4 regions of the Segeticoccus rhizosphaerae genome follow, and region 1 is predicted to be linked to each of the others. Evidence: riboswitches for the same ligand, from Rfam matches in the RefSeq annotation. Region 1 holds a riboswitch; each other region holds the start of a gene.

Region 1 (4,280 bases):
CTTCCCCCCGACTGTATGCGCACCATCCACAGATTCGTCACGGACCTTTCCGGTGAATCCGGCGCCGACCAGTGTCGGGGGATGACCACAACACTTCACGTCAAGGGGCCCGCCGACGTCATCGCGGTGCTGCCCTACGAACTCGGCTACCACCCGGTGAACAGCCTCGTCGTGGTGGCCCTGCACGGCAACCGGTTGGGGCTGCGGGCGCGGGTCGACCTGCCGCCGCCGGCGGAGGCGGGGCCGACGGTCGCGCAGCTGCTCGGGCCGCTGCTGGACTCGGGAGCGCAGGACGTCCTGCTGATCGGGTACGAGAAGATCGACGGAGCCTCGCGCCCGGCGCTCGACGCCATGAGCACCGCCTGCGTCGACGCGGGGCTCGGGGTCCGCGACCGGCTCGTGGTGAGGGACGGGCGGTGGTACGACCTGGACTGCACCAGCGCCGACTGCTGCCCGCCGCAGGGTCGTCCCGTCCCCGGTGCCGACGAGGTCGCCGCCGTGGCCGAGTTCGTGGCCCGCGAGAAGCAACCGGTGGCGGATCGCGCCGCGCTGGCCGCGTGGCTGCGCCCGGCGCGCCCGTTGCTTGCCGGGGCCGTGGATGCCGCGGCCAGCCGATGGCTGGACCGGCGCCTGGACTCGATCGACCGGCCGGCAGAGCAGCACGACGACGACCTCGCGGAGCTGCGCGCCTGGGGTCACCTGCTCGATCACTCCGACGAGGCTGTGCCGGTCGCCGAGCTGACACCGGAGGAGCTGGCGATGGCGGCCGTGTCCCTGGTCGACATCGACCTGCGCGACGGGTTGATCGCCTGGTTGTGTCCCGGCACCCTCGGCTTCGACCGGGCCGCTCCAGAGGTCGTCGCGCAGCTCCGGGCCGTACTGCCACCGGTCCCGACCGGAGACGACCTCACGCAGGCGGTCTCGCGGCAGCGGATCGAGGCCAGGCTGATCGAGCTGTGCCGCTGCCTGTCACCCGAGTGGGCGGTGGCACCGCTCACCGTGCTCGCCAGCTTCACCTGGTGGCGCGGCGACGGCGCCTTGACCAGGCTCGCCCTCGAGCAGGCCCTCGAGTCGGATCCGAGCTACCGACTGGCGCTGCTGCTGCTGCGCATGGTCGATCTGTCCATCCGTCCCGAGACGGCGACCGCCTGATCCGCAGCCGCGGCCCCAGCCGCGCGAGCGGGGCGTCCACGTTGCGGACACGGGGTCCCCGCGGGACCGGGTCGTCGTTAGAGTCGGGGGAGGTCATGAGCGCCAGCGCGAAGCCCCGGCTCGCTGGCCGGCAACCCTCCTCCGCGGTGGGGTGCCCCGGGTGATGACCTGGCCGACTCGGACCGAGTCGGCAAGCGCGGGCCCGGACGGGCCCCTCGGACCCCGGGAGCTGCCGCCGTGACCGTCACCATTCGCCCACGAACGCGGGTCTCGCCGAGCGCACCGCCCCTGCCGGCCAGCGGTGCCAGGGAGCCGGCCGGCCGGCATACGGTGCACGTCGGGCGACTGGCCCTCGAGGCCGGAGGGGTGCTGCCCGACGTCCGGATCGCCTACGAGACGTGGGGCAGCCTGGACGCCGACGGCACCAACGCTGTGCTGGTGGAGCATGCCCTGACCGGTGACAGCCACGTCGTGGGTCCGGCCGGACCGGGCCAGCCGACGCCCGGGTGGTGGGAGGGCATCATCGGCCCCGGCCGCCCACTGGACACCGACCGCTTCTTCATCGTCGCGAGCAACGTCCTGGGCGGGTGCTCTGGCACCACCGGACCCGGGTCGGTGGGCCCGGACGGCCGGTCCTGGGGCGGGCGCTTCCCGTTCCTGACCATCCGTGACCAGGTCGGCGCCGAGGCGGCGCTGGCGCGCTCCCTCGGGGTCACCCGGTGGGCCGGGGTGGTCGGTGGCTCGATGGGTGGGATGCGCGCGCTGGAGTGGGCGGTGAGCCATCCCGAGATGGTGGCTCGAGCGATCGTGCTCGCCAGCACCGGCTACGCCACCGCCGAGCAGATCGCCTGGTGCCAGCCGCAGCTGCTGGCCATCCGGCAGGACCCGAACTTCCGGGGCGGCGACTACTACGGCCACGACGGCCCCGACAGCGGGCTCGCGCTCGCGCGGCGCATCGCCCACGTCACCTACCGCAGCGAGGTGGAGCTGGCCGATCGGTTCGGCCGCGAGGCGCAACGGGGAGAACAGCCGCTCGGTGGTGGGGGTCGCTACGCGGTCGAGAGCTACCTCGACCACCACGGCCGCAAGCTGGCGTCCCGGTTCGACGCCAACTCGTATCTCGTGCTCACCGAGGCGATGAACTCCCACGACGTCGGACGTGGTCGCGGCGGCCTGCGACGGGCCCTGCGCCGCTTCGACGGCGAGCTGACCGTCGCGGCCGTCGACTCCGACCGCCTCTACCCGGCGCGGCTCTCGCGCGAGATCGTCGAGGCCGGCGACCGGGGCACCTACCGACTGATCACGTCGCCGCACGGCCACGACGGCTTCCTCATCGAGACCGCACAGGTCGGGGCCGTCGTGCGGGAGGCCCTGACCGGCTGAGTCGGCCAGCCTTCGGCCAAGCCCGACGCGCCGACCCGTGCCATCCGGTAGCGTCTGCGGCGTGGCAGGAGCCGCGCGTCTCGACCAAGGAGGGTTCCAGTGGCTGTCGTCGTGGGATATGTGCCGACCAAGGAGGGACGTGCAGCGCTTCGCCGTGCCGCGGAGGAGTCCCAGTTGCGCCGCACCAAGCTGATCGTCATCAACTCCCATCGCGGCGGACGAGATTTCGACAGCCAGGAGGCCCAGCGGTTCGAGCAGGAGCTCGGCCAGGTGCAGGCCCAGCTGGATGAGGTCGGAGTCGAGCACGAGGTGCGTCAGCTGGTGCGCGGCAACGAGCCGGCCGAGGACCTCATCGCAGTGGCCGAGGAGGTGGATGCCGAGTTCATCGTCATCGGGCTGCGGCGGCGCACCCCGGTGGGCAAGCTGATCCTGGGTTCCAACGCTCAGCGGATCCTGCTCGATGCCCCGTGTCCCGTCCTGGCCGTCAAGGCCGACGCCTGACCGCAGGCGCGTCACCGTCTTCCATCGGGGTCCGTGGAGACAGCACACCCTCCAAGGTTTTATAATGGTAGGGAACCTGCGGCCGAACGGTCGGAACCGAAGGCCGCTGGGACCATCCACCCCCCATCATCTGATCGTGTCTGGCGCGTAGCCGGCACGGTGATGTCGCACGCGCTCCGCGCCGCGCAGTGCGACGAAAGGTAGTCGGTGTCGCCTGTGTCGAAGTCCCCCTCATCCTCCGCCGCTGCGGCTGAGTCCCTGCCCGCCGAGTTCGGCCACCCCGCACTGCAGGACCTGCTTCGTCTCGGCACGACCCGCGGATCGGTCGACAGTGAGCAGCTGCGTGAGGGGCTCGTGGCCGCGGAGGTGACGCCGAAGCGGATGAAGGTGGTGCTGCGCGCGCTCGAGCAGCAGGGGATCGCGGTGACCCTCGACCCCGCGACCGCCCACCGGGCCGTCGCCGCGACCAGCACGCGCAAGACCACGACGGCCTCCACCAAGACGGCCGCGACGACCAAGAAGGCCGCGGCCAAGGCCAGCGCGAGCCCCGCCAAGAAGGCATCGGGACCGAAGGCGGCCGAGACGGCGGTGGAGGACAAGGCGGACAAGAAGGAGACGGCCAGGAAGGGCCCGGCCAAGAAGACCCCGACCAAGAACGCCGCGACGACCAAGCAGGCGGCGGCTGCCGCGGCGGAGCCCGCGACGACCACGGGCAAGAAGCAAACGGCCAAGAAGACGACCAAGGCCGCCTCCAAGCGAGCGGCGAAGAAGGCCGCGGAGTCCGCCGACGACGTGCCCAACGAGGACCTCGAGGACGACGAGGACGAGGCCGACGCGCCTGCCAAGCCGGTCGAGGAGGAGTCCGAGACCGGCGGGTTCGTGCTGCGGCAGGACGACGAGGACGACGCCCCGGCCCAGCAGGTCGTCACGGCCGGCGCCACGGCCGACCCGGTCAAGGACTACCTGAAGCAGATCGGCAAGGTGGCGCTGCTCAACGCCGAGCAGGAGGTCGACCTGGCCAAGCGGATCGAGGCTGGCCTGTTCGCCGAGGAGCAGCTGAACTCCGGCGAGAAGATCGAGATGAAGCTCAAGCGTGAGCTGTGGTGGATCGCGCAGGACGGCAAGAAGGCCAAGAACCACCTGCTCGAGGCCAACCTGCGGCTCGTGGTCTCGCTGGCCAAGCGCTACACCGGCCGCGGGATGCTCTTCCTCGACCTGATCCAGGAGGGCAACCTCGGTCTGAT
Region 2 (4,280 bases), on a different contig from region 1:
CGGTGACCACGTCGACCGAGGGCCGCTGCGTCGCCAGCACGAGGTGGATGCCGGCCGCGCGCGCCAGCTGGGTGATCCGGACGATCGACTCCTCGACGTCACGCGGCGCGACCATCATCAGGTCGGCCAGCTCGTCGACGATGACCAGCAGGTAGGGGTAGGCCTGCAGCACCCGCTCGGAACCGGGCGGGGTCTTCAGCTTGCCGGTGCGGACCGCCTTGTTGAAGTCGTCGATGTGCTTGTAGCCGAAGGCGGACAGGTCGTCATACCGCGTGTCCATCTCCCGGACGACCCACTGCAGGGCCTCGGCGGCCTTCTTGGGGTTGGTGATGATCGGCGTGATCAGGTGCGGGATGCCCTCGTAGCCGGTCAGTTCCACGCGCTTGGGGTCGACCAGGACCATCCGGACCTCGTCGGGCGTGGCCCGCATCAGGATCGAGGTGATCATCGAGTTGACGAAGCTCGACTTGCCCGCGCCGGTGGCTCCGGCCACCAGCAGGTGCGGCATCTTCGCCAGGTTGGCGATGACGTAGCCGCCCTCGACGTCCTTGCCGACCCCCATGACCATGGGGTGCTCGTTGGCCCGGGCGACCTGGCTGCGCAGCACGTCACCGAGACTGACCGTCTCGCGGTCGGTGTTGGGGATCTCGACGCCGATCGCGGACTTGCCCGGGATCGGGCTGAGGATGCGCACGTCGGCCGACGCCACGGCATACGCGATGTTCCTGGACAGCGCCGTGACCCGCTCGACCTTGGTGCCGCGACCGAGCTCGACCTCGTAGCGAGTCACGGTCGGGCCGCGCATGAAGCCGGTCACCTGGGCGTCGATGTCGAACTGGTCGAGGACCCCGGTGAGTGCCTCCACCACGTGGTCGTTGACGGCCGACCGCTTCTTGTGCGGCGGGCCGGCGGTCAGCAAGGTGTTGTCGGGCAGCGTGTAGGTGACGTCCCCGGCCAGCGCCAGCTGCTCCACCCGCTGCGGCAGCGGGGTCGTCGGGGGCGCCTCGAGGCCGCCCTTGTCGTGGACCTGGCCCGGGCCGGGAGGGTCGGTGGCATCGGTCGAGGGCGGGGGATCGGCAGCACTCGGCGCCAGCACGCCGGGCGCGGTGGGTCGCTTCTCCCCGGGGCGGGGGCCCTTGCCCCGCGAGTCGCCCACGGCGTTGCCGTCGGCGTCGACCACCGCGGCCTGCTCGAACGCCTCGTCGCCGACGAATCCCTCGGGGCCGCCCACCAGGTCGGGGTCGGCCCGGCGGCGCGAGCGACGCTTGGGCGCGGGCTGCTCCTCGCCCTCGGGGTGTGCCGTCTCGTCGGATGCCTGGGTCCCCGGGTGGTGGAAGAGCCGGTCGCGGGCCTCACGCAGCCGAGCCGGGATCTGGTGCACGGGGGTGGCGGTGATGACGAGGATGCCGAAAAGACCGAGCAGGCAGAGCAGCACGACGGCGCCCCACGTGTGCACGGCGGCGGCCACGGGGCTCGAGGCCAGCCAGCCGATGATGCCGCCCGCGTCGCGCATGGCGGCAGCCCCGTCGGGCGGACTGGGCAGGCCCTGGGCGATGTGCACCAGCCCGCAGGTGGCGAAGGCCAGGGCGGTCGTGCCGATGGTCACGCGGTTGTTGGACGTGGCGTCGCCGGGCGCGCGCAGCAGGCGAAGGCCGAGCAGCAGCAGGGCGATCGGCAGGGCAAACGCGACGCGTCCGAAGGTGCCCGCGACGATCGCGTGGATGATGTCGCCGACGACTCCTGTCAGACCCCACCACTCGCGGGCCGCGACCACGACCGCCAGCCCGATGAGGGCGAAGCCGATCCCGTCGCGACGGTGCTCCGGCTCGAGGTCGCGCGCGCTCGTGCCGACCCGGCGGACCGCGCCGCCCGCGACGTGCGCCATGCCCATCCAGGTGCCTCGGACGGCACGCAACGGCAGCGGCAGGCCGCCACCCCTGGCTCTCGACCGGCCCTTGGCCGAGGCCCGGGCCGGGGTCTTGCGCGTGCTCGGGCGCCCGGCGGCCGGGCGCGACGAGGTGCGGCGACTCGAGGACTTCGAGCGGGCCGTGGAGGAGGACTGACGTGTCGCCACTGTCGCAGGCTACGCGATAGTCACCCTCGGATCACGTGTCACACGCGCACCACAGGTCACCGGTCGGACCCGGCAAGCGTCGGATGGGCCCTTCCCGTGCCTGAACGTCTCGACATCTGAGATGACCGCTCAGGTGGTGGGCACCGCGGCCCCCGAAGCGGTAGTTTCCTGCACAGGTCATGAGTGCCAGCGTCAAGCCCCGGCTCGCTGGTCGGCAACCCTCCTCCGCGGTGGGGTGCTCCGGGTGACGACCCGGCCGTCCTGCACCAGCAGGCGGCAAGCGCGGACCGGCGCCCGTCGCAGGTCCGACCCAAACACTGGACCGACAGGAGCAGCCCGTATGTCGATCGCGAGCCTGACCCGCCGCACCGCCGATACGCCGCCCACCTACGGCTGGGCGGTGCCTCCGGTGCCCGCTATGCCCGGAGCGGGCAGCCGACCGGCGCCTGAGCCACCCCATCGGCTGCGCTCCGTGCCGATCCCACCCACCGGACCTGCGCCCGCGGAGCGGTCCTCACCCTCGACTCCGCAGGGTCGTGAGAGCGCCCGTCCCCAGGCACCGGCGGTCCTGGCCCCACCCCGCACCGTCGCAGAGAACCTCGGCGTGCCCACGCTGCACCGCACGGTCGTCGACTACGCCAACTTCGACCACGCCGCGTCGACACCCGCGCTCGAGTCGGTCAAGCACGCCGTGGACACCGCCCTGCGCACCTACTCCTCGGTGCACCGCGGCACCGGCTACACCTCGCGGATCACGACCGGGTGGTTCGAGGCGGCGCGCGAGGAGGTGGCCGAGTTCGTGGGCGCGCGGCCCGGCGACGAGGTGGTGTTCACCCGCAACACCACGGACGCCCTCAACCTGCTGGCGCGGTGCCTGCCCTCGCGCACGACGACCTTCGTCTTCGAGTCGGAGCACCACGCCGCGTTGCTGCCCTGGCCCTCCTCGCGGACCGTGCGGCTGCCGGTGCCCGCGAGCGCCGCGGACGCCGTCGCCCTGCTCGACGGGGCGCTGGCCGAGTCCGACGACGGCAGGCCGCGACTCGTCGTCGTCACCGGCGCCTCCAACGTCACCGGCGAGCTGTGGCCCGTCGAGGAGCTGGTCACGGTCGCCCGCAGGTATGACGCGCGCGTGGCCCTCGACGCCGCGCAGCTGGCGCCCCACCGCCGGGTCGACCTCACAGCCCTCGACGTCGACTACCTGGCACTGTCCGGCCACAAGCTCTACGCGCCCTACGGCTCGGGCGCCCTGGTGGGGCGCGCCGACTGGCTGGACTCGGCCGCCCCCTACCTGCGTGGTGGCGGCGCCACCGCGGCCGTCACCCCGGGCGGGGTGGTCTGGCACGAGGGGCCCGCACGGCACGAGGGCGGCACTCCCAACGTGCTCGGCGCGGTCGCGCTGGCGGCCGCATGCGCCACGCTGCGCCGCGAGCGGGACGTGGTCGAGGCGCATGAGGCCGAGCTGGCCGCCGCGCTGCAGGCCGGGCTGGGCGGCATCGCCGGGGTACGGACCTACTCCGTCTTCGGCGACGATCACCCCCGCGTCGGCGTCGTGGCGTTCACCATCGACGGCGTGGACAGCGCCCTGGTCTCGGCGGCCCTGTCGGCGGAGCACGGCATCGGCGTGCGGGACGGCCGGTTCTGCGCACACCCGCTCGTCGACGAGCTGCTCGGGGACGCCGGCCCTGACGCTCCGCCGACCGCTGTGCGCGCCAGTCTCGGCCTGGCGACGACGCGGGAACACGTGCAGCGGCTGGTGGCAGCGGTCGCCTCGATCGCCGCGGACGGCCCGGAGTTCGACTACGAGCTGACCGCCGAGGGGTGGACGCCGGTCGCGGACCCACGCGACCTCACCCTGCCTCGCCCCTGGTGACCCCCTAGACCACCCACTGTTGCTGGCGATCGGCGTCATATGTGACGCCGATCGCCAGCAACGAGGGAAACGGCTTTTTATTTGCATGCAGCAAGCAACTTGTATATTGTTGCCGACGGCAACCAACGTGCTTGACCACTCCTCGAGGAACCGCTGCATGAGTACCACCACCCAAGCCCCACCCACCCGGCCGCCCGGCGCCTCCGTGCCGATGAGCCACCGGGAGGTCCTCTACGCCCTCTCCGGCCTACTGCTGGCCATGTTCGTCGCCATGTTGTCCTCGACCGTGGTGTCGACCGCGCTCCCCCGGATCGTGGCCGACCTGCACGGCAGCGA
Region 3 (4,280 bases), on a different contig from region 1:
GTCCTGGGTGGCCTACGCAAGGATCGTGAGAGGCGAGGCGATGGTGCTGCGGAACAAGGAGTTCATCGCCGCTTGCCAGGTCAGCGGAATCTCCACGATGCGCACACTGACTCGCCACGTTGTCCCCAACGTGGCCACCCAGGCCATCGTCTACTCGATGAGTGACATCGTCATGAACGTCGGAGTCATCGTGACCTTGAGCTACTTCGGACTCGGCATCGTGCCCCCCACACCGGACTGGGGGTCGATGATGGCCGACGGGCAACAATTCCTCGCCGGAGGTTACTACGGCTTGACGCTGTTCCCTGCGGGTGCAGTGATCCTCACGAGCCTGGCTCTGGCTCTCATCGGAGATGGCCTTGCACACGTTCTCCGGATCGACCGCTAGGCCGGGTGAAGGATGGAGACGACCGAACCACTGCTGACTGTCGAGGGGCTGAACGTCGAAGTCACGATCGAGGGTCAGCGTCTGACCGCCCTCAAGGACGTGTCGTTCTCACTCGACCCGGGAGAGGCCCGCGGCTTGGTTGGTGAGTCCGGATCAGGCAAGAGCCTCACGCTACGAGCGATCCTCGGTCTACTGCCGCCAAACGTCCAGGTCACCTCGGGAAGGATGGTCTTCGACGACGAGGAGTTCATCTTCGGAGGCTCCAAGCATGCAACGACCGCCAAGCGGCTCGTGAAGTTGCGGGGTTCCAAGATCTCGATGATCTTCCAGGAGCCCGCGGTAGCGCTGAACCCGGTCATCCCGGTCGGCGAACAGATCGTCGATGCGGTCATGCGCAAGGACCGCATGCGCAAGAGACAGGCACGCAAGTACGCACTCGAGCTCATGCAGCAAGCAGGCATCGACGACGCGGAGACCAAGATCGATGCCTACCCGTTCGAGCTGTCCGGGGGTTTGAAGCAGCGAGTCATGATCGCGGCCGCAGTCGCAGGCAGGCCGAAACTGCTGCTGTGCGACGAGCCTACGACAGCACTCGACGTGACCGTGCAGAAGCAGATCCTGCGACTGTTCACTCGCCTACGGGACGACTTGGGTGCCAGCCTGCTGTACGTCACTCACGATCTCGCGGTGGTGGCCCAGCTGTGCGATTCCCTGACGGTCCTGTACGCCGGTCGCGTCATGGAGGGCTCCAACGACCTTCGAGCGATCCTCGACCATCCGCGGCACCCCTATACCGAGGCCCTGTTGCACTCCACCCCCGACATCGACCAGATCAGCCGCCGCCTCTACTCCATCCCGGGCAGCGCACCGGCGCTAAACCACCAGATGAGCGGCTGCCCGTTCGCCCCACGCTGCGAATATCGACAGGATGACTGCGTCGTGGCGCCCATTCCCGACATGTCCGACATCCCCGGGCGTGAGGTCCACTGCTTGCACCAGGTCGGTAGCAAACCTCCACCCGACGCCATCCGCGAACACCTGCAGCTCGACCGTCCTGAGGAGGGCGCTCCATGACGGCCGACCCCCTGCTGCAGTGCAGCGACCTGGTCGTGAGCTTCAAACAGAAGCGAGGCAAGGACAGCTTCTACGCGGTCAAGAATGCGTCTCTCGACGTCGGCCGCGGTCAGATCATTGGCCTGGTCGGAGAGTCCGGCTCCGGAAAATCCACCATCGCGCGCGCCGTCGTCGGCCTTCAGCCTGTGGACTCCGGAAGGATCACGTTCGACGGTCGTGTGCTCCACCGTAGGCGCAGGAGTGAAGACAGGCGCCAGATCCAGATGGTCTTCCAAGATCCCTACGGCTCACTTGACCCACGCATGAGCATCAGATCGACGCTCGTGGAGATGATTCGACGACACTCGGAACTACGTGGTCAGGCAATCGACAACAGGTGCCGCGAGCTGATGGAGATGGTGCGGCTACCCGAGTCCGTGCTCGGCTCTCGGCCTGCGGGCATGTCGGGTGGGCAGCGCCAACGGGTGGCGATCGCGCGGGCACTGTCCATCAACCCGCAGTTGTTGGTCGCGGACGAACCGGTCGCTGCCTTGGACGTGTCCGTGCAAGCCGGCATCGTCAACCTACTCAGCGACCTGAGACACGACTTCGGCCTCTCCATCCTCTTCATCTCGCACGACCTGTCCATCATCCGTACCCTGTGCGACCGGGTGAGCGTCATCTACCGCGGCGAGATCGTCGAGGAGCAGTCGTGCGCCGACTTGTTCGAGTCGCCGCAGACGTCCTACACACGAACACTCTTGAGCGCCATCCCCCGTCTCAAGGCACAGCAAGGCCACAACACGGACAGCCGCTAATCCCGCTGAACTGACCGAACAGTCTGAAGAACGCAACCTGCAACAGGGAGAGGGGCTCTGGCGCATCGGCAACCGTGCCTTCGTGGTCAGACACGCGTCACGGATGTCGGGCTCCTGACGTTCGACACCAACGCCAGAATGCTCTGAACTGTCGGCGCCTCAGGTGGCAGCGCGCGGCCTGCAACACATGCGGGTTCCGTCCCGGTCGGCCTGATGCGACCGGAACCGCTCCCGGTTAGCGATCCGGATGGAGGCGGGGCCGCTTGATTTGCTACTCGTCGCTTGCCGTCCATCTGGTGAACACGTTGGCTTTCGGGCGGATGAGGCTGTTAGGTTGGCCGCGCCTATCCAGAGCAGTTGAGAGACCTGGCTCATCGAAGCTGCAGCAACCCCCCGAAATCGGGTGAGGGTGCTAACGCCAGGACCGATGGAGGATCGATGTATTCAGCGCCGTCACGGCACGCCGCTCCCGGCCGCACCGCCCGGTTCTACGCGCGCCGGCACGTCGATCTGTGCCGGGTGACGGCAGACCGCTGTCGCCCTCGCCAGCTGCACCGCTGAAACCCGCTCGACCCACGCGAGGGCACGCACCCTCCCCCACCCTTTTGGCACCAGGCCATGCCTTGGCGCCTCGACCTGCCCGGAGTCTTCCTGTGTCCACATCCACCACGCCGTCTGCCACACGTTCCGACCGTCCTCAGTTGAAGCGGATCCGCACCCACAGCAGCTGGGAGGGAACCATGCGGACCCGTCACCAGGTCCGCGACCTCGATCCCTTCCACACCGCCGAGCCGGCTCCCGCGGGCGGAGATGACAGTGCCCCGAGCCCGATGGAGTATGTGGTCGCCGCGCTCGCCGGCTGCCTCGCCGTGGTCGTCGAGACCGTCGCCGCCGAACAGCAGCTTCACGTCACCGCGCTGGACATCGGGATCGAGGCCACCATGGACACCCGCGGCTTCCACGGGACTGCCGATGTCAGCCCCCACTTCCGTGATCTGGTGGTGCGGGCCCGGTTCGGGCTGGACGACCCGGACGCGCTGCCCGGGCTGCAGGACGAAGTGGAACGCCGTTGCCCCGCGTTCAACCTGGTCAAGGACGCCGGCGTACCCATCACCCAGGACTGGTCCGTCGTGGAGGACGCGCGATGACCGGCGTCGGCGCCTGGACGATCGGACTGGCTCTGGCCTACACCCTCTTCCTGGTCGGCGCGGGACGCGTCGCCCGCCGCCGCGAGTCGGCCGGCCGCGACTTCTTCGCCGGTGGTCGACGGTTCCGGCCGCTGACAGTCGCGTTCTGCATCACCGGCCTGTTCTCGGGCTCCTCGTTCATCGCCATCCTCGAGCTCAGCTACCACACCGGCGTGTCAGCAATCTGGTACGGCGTCGCGGAGTCCGTGCAGGTCCTGCTCATCGCCGGGCTACTGGTCGTGCCGTTCCGGGAGCGGATGGTGGTGACCATCTCCGGCCTGATCGGCGACCGGTACGGCCGGCTCGCGCTCGGCGTCGGCGGCGCGATCACCGCGTTCACCTTCCCGATGTGGTCGGTCGCCACGGCCATCGCCTTCGCGTCCGCGCTGCACGCGTTCACCGGCCTCTCGATCCAGGTGGCCATCGTGTGCACCGCCCTCCTGCTGCTGTTCTACCTGTGGTCAGGAGGCATGTGGTCGATCGCCTTCACCCAGACAGCCAACTGCGTGGTCTTCGCCCTGATGCTCGCGCTCGGTGCGGCCGCCTTCCTCATCAAGCCCGGATTCAGCGGGCTGGCAGACCTGTCCGCATCTCAGCCAGCACTGTTCGACTGGTCCGGGGTGGGGCTACCGCTGGTGGTGGCATGGTTCGGCACGTTCATCGTCAACGTCATCCTGGCCCAAGCGGCGCTGCAGATGGCGCTGTCCTGCCGCACGCCCGAGGAGGGCCGCAAGGGCCTGGTGTACGCCGTCGGATTCGGCACGCCCTTCATCCTCCTGGGTGTCGTGTTCGGCCTCGCCGCCGCCCTCGTGGTGCCCGACCAGACACTCGGCC
Region 4 (4,280 bases), on a different contig from region 1:
GCCTTCCGCAAACAGCTCAACGAGCAGCTCACCGACGACGGGGTCCGGGTCAGCGTGACCGACCTGCTGGTGCGTGCGTGCGCAGTGGCCCTGCGATCCCACCCGGAGGTCAACGCTGCGTGGGCCGGCGACCACATCATCCGGCGGGGTCACGTCAACGTGGGCATCGCGGTCGCCATCGAGGACGGTCTCATCGTCCCGGTCGTCACGGATGCGGACCGCAAGACGCTCCGGGAGATCGCCGAAGAGGCGCACGACCTCGGGGACCGCGCCCGTGCCGGCAAGCTCAAGCTCGACGAGTTCACCGGTGGCACCTTCACGGTGAGCAACCTTGGGATGTTCGGCATCACCGAGTTCACCGCCGTGATCAACCCGCCCGAGGCAGCCATCCTCGCCGTCGGCGCCGGGGCCCCGGCACCGGTGCTGAAGGACGGCGAGCTCAGCACCACCACCATCATGCGATTGAACCTGACCGTCGACCACCGCGTCCTCGACGGCGCCACCGGCGCGAGGTTCCTGCGCGACCTGGTCCGCCTGCTCGAGCAGCCGCTGCGGATCGTCACCTGACGGCCTGCCACGAGGACGATCCGGAGCAGGACCGCAGGGCACCTTCCCGGCCACGACCACGCGTCGCTGCCGGGAAGGCGCCGGTGCGGTGGGCTACGAAGGCTTCAGGCGGTCGCGTAGGTGGAGCGCACGGGGACCGTGCCGGCGAGGCTGTCCAGCACCGGGCAGTGCTTCTCGACCGCGTCGATGAGTTCCTGGTAGCGCTCGGGGCTCTCCGGCCCGGTGAGCTGCACCGAGACGTCGACCGACGAGAACCCGGGTCGCACCTCGTCATCCAGCCCCAAGAAGCCGCGCAGGTCGAGTTCACCGGTCAACGTCACGTCGACGTCGTCCACGGTGATGCCCAGCTGGGCGGCCCAGACCTGGAAGGTGATCACCTGGCAGGAGCCGAGCGCCGCCAGCAGGTGCTCCACGGGGTTCGCGCCGAGGTCCGTGCCGCCGAGGGTGGACGGTTCGTCGATCGTGAAGGCGTGGCGGCCAGCCCGGACGGACACCTCGGTGGGTGTTCCCGACACATGGCTGGCGAGCACCTCGGGGTGGATGAGCTGGGGCTCGTGGGTGGTCGTGGTGGTGGTCGTGGTGGTCATGGTGCCTCTCTCCGGGCAGGGCGACGCAGCGGCATACCGCGTGCCATTCGTGCTGTGAATTGGGGGCGTCACCGACCTGCGTCGGCTCGCGTGGGCCGCAAGGGCGCTCGGGCGGTCAGTGGCGACAACTGCTGCTGGTGACGCGAGAGAGGTCGACGTGGCGTCGACGCGTCAGCAGCAGGGCGATCGTGTGGGACATGATGTGGTCTTCCTCATCTCTCCCGCAGTGCGGGACGGACGTGGCACCTGTCGACCGCTGGCCTCCGGTGGAGGCCGACCAGCATGCGGTCGGGTTGCCGGGGCTTCAGCGGGCCGTTCCCTCTGCCCCTCGGGATGAGCGGTATTCGGTTGTAGCACAGGAGATTACCGACGCACGTAGAGCTCGCGCACTCGATGGCCACAGAATGAGACAGCCGTGCTCCGCGGAGCACGGCTGACCGGGCACAACTCCGCCCGACGTCCCGTGGGTGGGGCGCCGGGCGGGCCGTCGTCACTTGTTGAAGACGTCCTTGACGTCGTCACCGACCTTCTTGACCTTCGCAGAGGTCTGGTCCGTCTGACCCTCGGCCTCGAGCTGCTCGTCGTCGGTGGCCTTACCGGTACCTTCCTTGACCTTGCCCTTCGCGTCTTCCGCAGAGTGCTTCATCTTGTCGCTGAGTCCCATGTCGAGCCTCCTCCTCGGCGTGTCTCGCCTGCCCGCACAGTACCCAGCCGACGCGGTCGTACACCCCTTGTGGGGCGCCGATCTTCGCAGCGGGAAGTGGCACCATCGAGCCATGTCCACACGGTTTCCTCCCGCCCAGCTCTCCGACGTCCCTGACGACATCCGGGAGGCCATCCTCCAGGTGCAGGAGAAGTCGGGCTTCGTCCCCAACGTCTTCCTGCTGCTCGCCCGCCGTCCCGCAGAGTTCCGCGCATTCTTCGCCTACCACGACGCGCTCATGGAGAGAGAGGAATCGCACCTGACCAAGGGCGACCGCGAGATGATCGTGGTCAGCATCTCCGGCATCAACCGGTGCACCTACTGCGTTGTCGCGCACGGTGCGCTGCTGCGGATCTTCGAGAAGAAACCTCTCGTCGCCGACCAGGTCGCGGTCAACCACCACACCGCCGACATCACGCCGAGACAGCACGCGGTGCTCGATTTCGCGCACAAGGTCAACACCCACAGTCACGACGTCGGGGACGCCGACTTCGCGGCCCTGCGCGAACACGGGCTGGACGACGAGGACGCGTGGGACATCGCCGCCATCACCGCGTTCTTCGGGCTGAGCAACCGGGTGGCCAGCGTCACCCGCACGATGCCGAATCCGGAGTTCTACCTCATGGGGCGGGTCCCCCGGGAGAAGAAGTAGCGTCGCCGGCGACGGGGCCCGCCACCGTTGCGGGAGGGCGCAAACTGATTGACCTCAAGTCCGGTTGAGGCTCTACAGTCCCCCTGTGCTGACCGATCCCGCGCTCGCACCGGACCACCCGGTGGACAGAGTGCTCGGCGCACGCTTCCGTTGGATCACCATCGGCATGTGTGCGCTGGTGTTCCTCGCTGCCTTCGAGGCCCTGGCGGTCACCACCGTCATGCCGACCATCAGCCGGGAGCTCGACGGCGCGTCCCTCTACGCACTCGCGTTCGCGGGGCCGCTCGCCGTCGGCGTCATCGGCATGGTGCTCGCGGGAAACTGGTCGGACCGCGCCGGCCCCACTCCCCCGCTGTTCACGGCCGTCGGTCTCTTCGCCACGGGGCTGCTGCTGGCCGGCCTGTCGCACACGATGCCGATGCTGGTGGTGGGACGCCTCGTCCACGGACTGGGTGGGGGCGGCCTGACGGTGGCGCTCTACGTCATGCTCGCGCAGATCTATCCCGCCCGCCTGCATCCGAGCATCTTCGCGGGATTCGCTGCGGCCTGGGTGATTCCCTCGCTCATCGGACCCTTCGCAGCAGGGCTCGTCGCGCAGTACATCGGCTGGCAGTGGGTCTTCCTCGGCGTCATCGTGCTCGTGGTACCCGCGATGATCATGGTGCTCCCTGCCTTGCGCATGGTGGGCCGCCCGGCGCCGGCGACAGACGTCCCGTGGAGCCTCAAGCGCCTGTCCTGGTCGGCCATCGCCGCCGGCGCGGTGCTCGCCGTCGACCTCGTCTCGCCGCTGCCGACCGCCCTGCGGTGGATCTGCACGATGGCTGCGGCCGCGCTGGCCCTGCTGGCGCTCCGGCCCCTGCTCCCCCGCCACACCCTGCGGGCGGCGGCCGGTCTGCCGACCGTGATCCTGCTGCGAGGTCTGGTGGGCGGTGCCTTCGGCAGCGCCGAGGTCTACCTGCCCTACCTCCTGACCAGGCACTACCGGTGGACGCCGTCGGTCGCCGGACTGGCGCTGACCGCAGGCGCGCTCGCCTGGTCGGTCGGCTCAGCGATCCAGGGCCGGTATGCCGTGCAGCTCACCCACCGACGCGCGGTGAGCATCGGCGCGGTGCTCGTCTCCATCGCGATCGCGAACACGTGGGTGACGACCATCGTCGGACTTCCGGCGCTCGTGGCCGTGGTCGGCTGGACCCTGGGTGGCTTCGGCATGGGCCTGACCTATCCACGGCTGTCGACCAGCATGCTGGCGCTCTCGAGCGAGCGCGACCGTGGCTTCAACAGCTCGGCACTCGCCATCGCCGACGCCATCGGCTCGGCGCTGGCGATCGCAGCGGCCGGGCTGGCCTTCGGGCTGCTGGTCGGCACGGGGGGCCGCTGGCCCTTCGTGGGCGCGCTGGCCGTCGCGCTGGCTTTGGCGGTGGTCGCACTTGCGGTGCTGGGTCGCCTGCCAGGCGGCCGCGTCGGGTCCGGCCCGAAGACGGCGCCCCCGGAAGGGAGCGACGGATGAGCCCGACCGCAGCCGGACCGACCCGGTTCAGTCCTTTGCCTTGGCGGCGGCTTTCGCCTGCTTCTTGAACGTGCGCACCTTCTGCAGCGACTCCTCGTCCACCACGTCCGCGACCGAGCGGAACGAGCCCTCGTCGCCGTAGGCACCGGCCGCCTCCCGCCACCCCTCGGGAGCGACACCGAGCTGCTTGCCGACGAGTGCGGCGAAGATCCTCGCCTTCTGCTCCCCGAAGCCGGGCAGGGCCCGCAGCCGGGCCACCAGGTC

The links. Region 1 has a riboswitch for S-adenosylmethionine ahead of metX (homoserine O-acetyltransferase MetX). Riboswitches for the same ligand answer to the same signal wherever they lie in the genome.
Positions count from the first base shown of each region.
Region 2: linked by a shared signal. The riboswitch ahead of FCN22_RS10485 (aminotransferase class V-fold PLP-dependent enzyme) and the one ahead of metX (homoserine O-acetyltransferase MetX) in region 1 are both predicted to bind S-adenosylmethionine.
Region 3: linked by a shared signal. The riboswitch ahead of FCN22_RS19670 (OsmC family protein) and the one ahead of metX (homoserine O-acetyltransferase MetX) in region 1 are both predicted to bind S-adenosylmethionine.
Region 4: linked by a shared signal. The riboswitch ahead of FCN22_RS07080 (OsmC family protein) and the one ahead of metX (homoserine O-acetyltransferase MetX) in region 1 are both predicted to bind S-adenosylmethionine.

Region 1 is NZ_SWMA01000003.1:122,323-126,602, forward strand. It holds gene FCN22_RS03440 (DUF4192 domain-containing protein) at 82-1,152, shown strand; SAM riboswitch class IV at 1,244-1,355, shown strand; gene metX (homoserine O-acetyltransferase MetX) at 1,390-2,535, shown strand; gene FCN22_RS03450 (universal stress protein) at 2,635-3,036, shown strand; gene FCN22_RS03455 (RNA polymerase sigma factor) at 3,253-4,280, shown strand, end outside.
Region 2 is NZ_SWMA01000012.1:67,453-71,732, reverse strand. It holds gene FCN22_RS10490 (DNA translocase FtsK) at 1-1,891, opposite strand, end outside; gene FCN22_RS21885 (hypothetical protein) at 1,884-2,063, shown strand; SAM riboswitch class IV at 2,250-2,363, shown strand; gene FCN22_RS10485 (aminotransferase class V-fold PLP-dependent enzyme) at 2,415-3,944, shown strand; gene FCN22_RS10480 (MFS transporter) at 4,102-4,280, shown strand, end outside.
Region 3 is NZ_SWMA01000047.1:25,033-29,312, forward strand. It holds gene FCN22_RS19655 (ABC transporter permease) at 1-388, shown strand, start outside; gene FCN22_RS19660 (ABC transporter ATP-binding protein) at 401-1,462, shown strand; gene FCN22_RS19665 (ABC transporter ATP-binding protein) at 1,459-2,259, shown strand; SAM riboswitch class I at 2,601-2,693, shown strand; gene FCN22_RS19670 (OsmC family protein) at 3,000-3,407, shown strand; gene FCN22_RS19675 (sodium:solute symporter family protein) at 3,404-4,280, shown strand, end outside.
Region 4 is NZ_SWMA01000006.1:120,285-124,564, reverse strand. It holds gene FCN22_RS07085 (dihydrolipoamide acetyltransferase family protein) at 1-567, shown strand, start outside; gene FCN22_RS07080 (OsmC family protein) at 672-1,154, opposite strand; SAM riboswitch class I at 1,364-1,494, opposite strand; gene FCN22_RS07075 (CsbD family protein) at 1,645-1,818, opposite strand; gene FCN22_RS07070 (peroxidase-related enzyme) at 1,931-2,509, shown strand; gene FCN22_RS07065 (MFS transporter) at 2,595-4,016, shown strand; gene FCN22_RS07060 (HhH-GPD-type base excision DNA repair protein) at 4,044-4,280, opposite strand, start outside.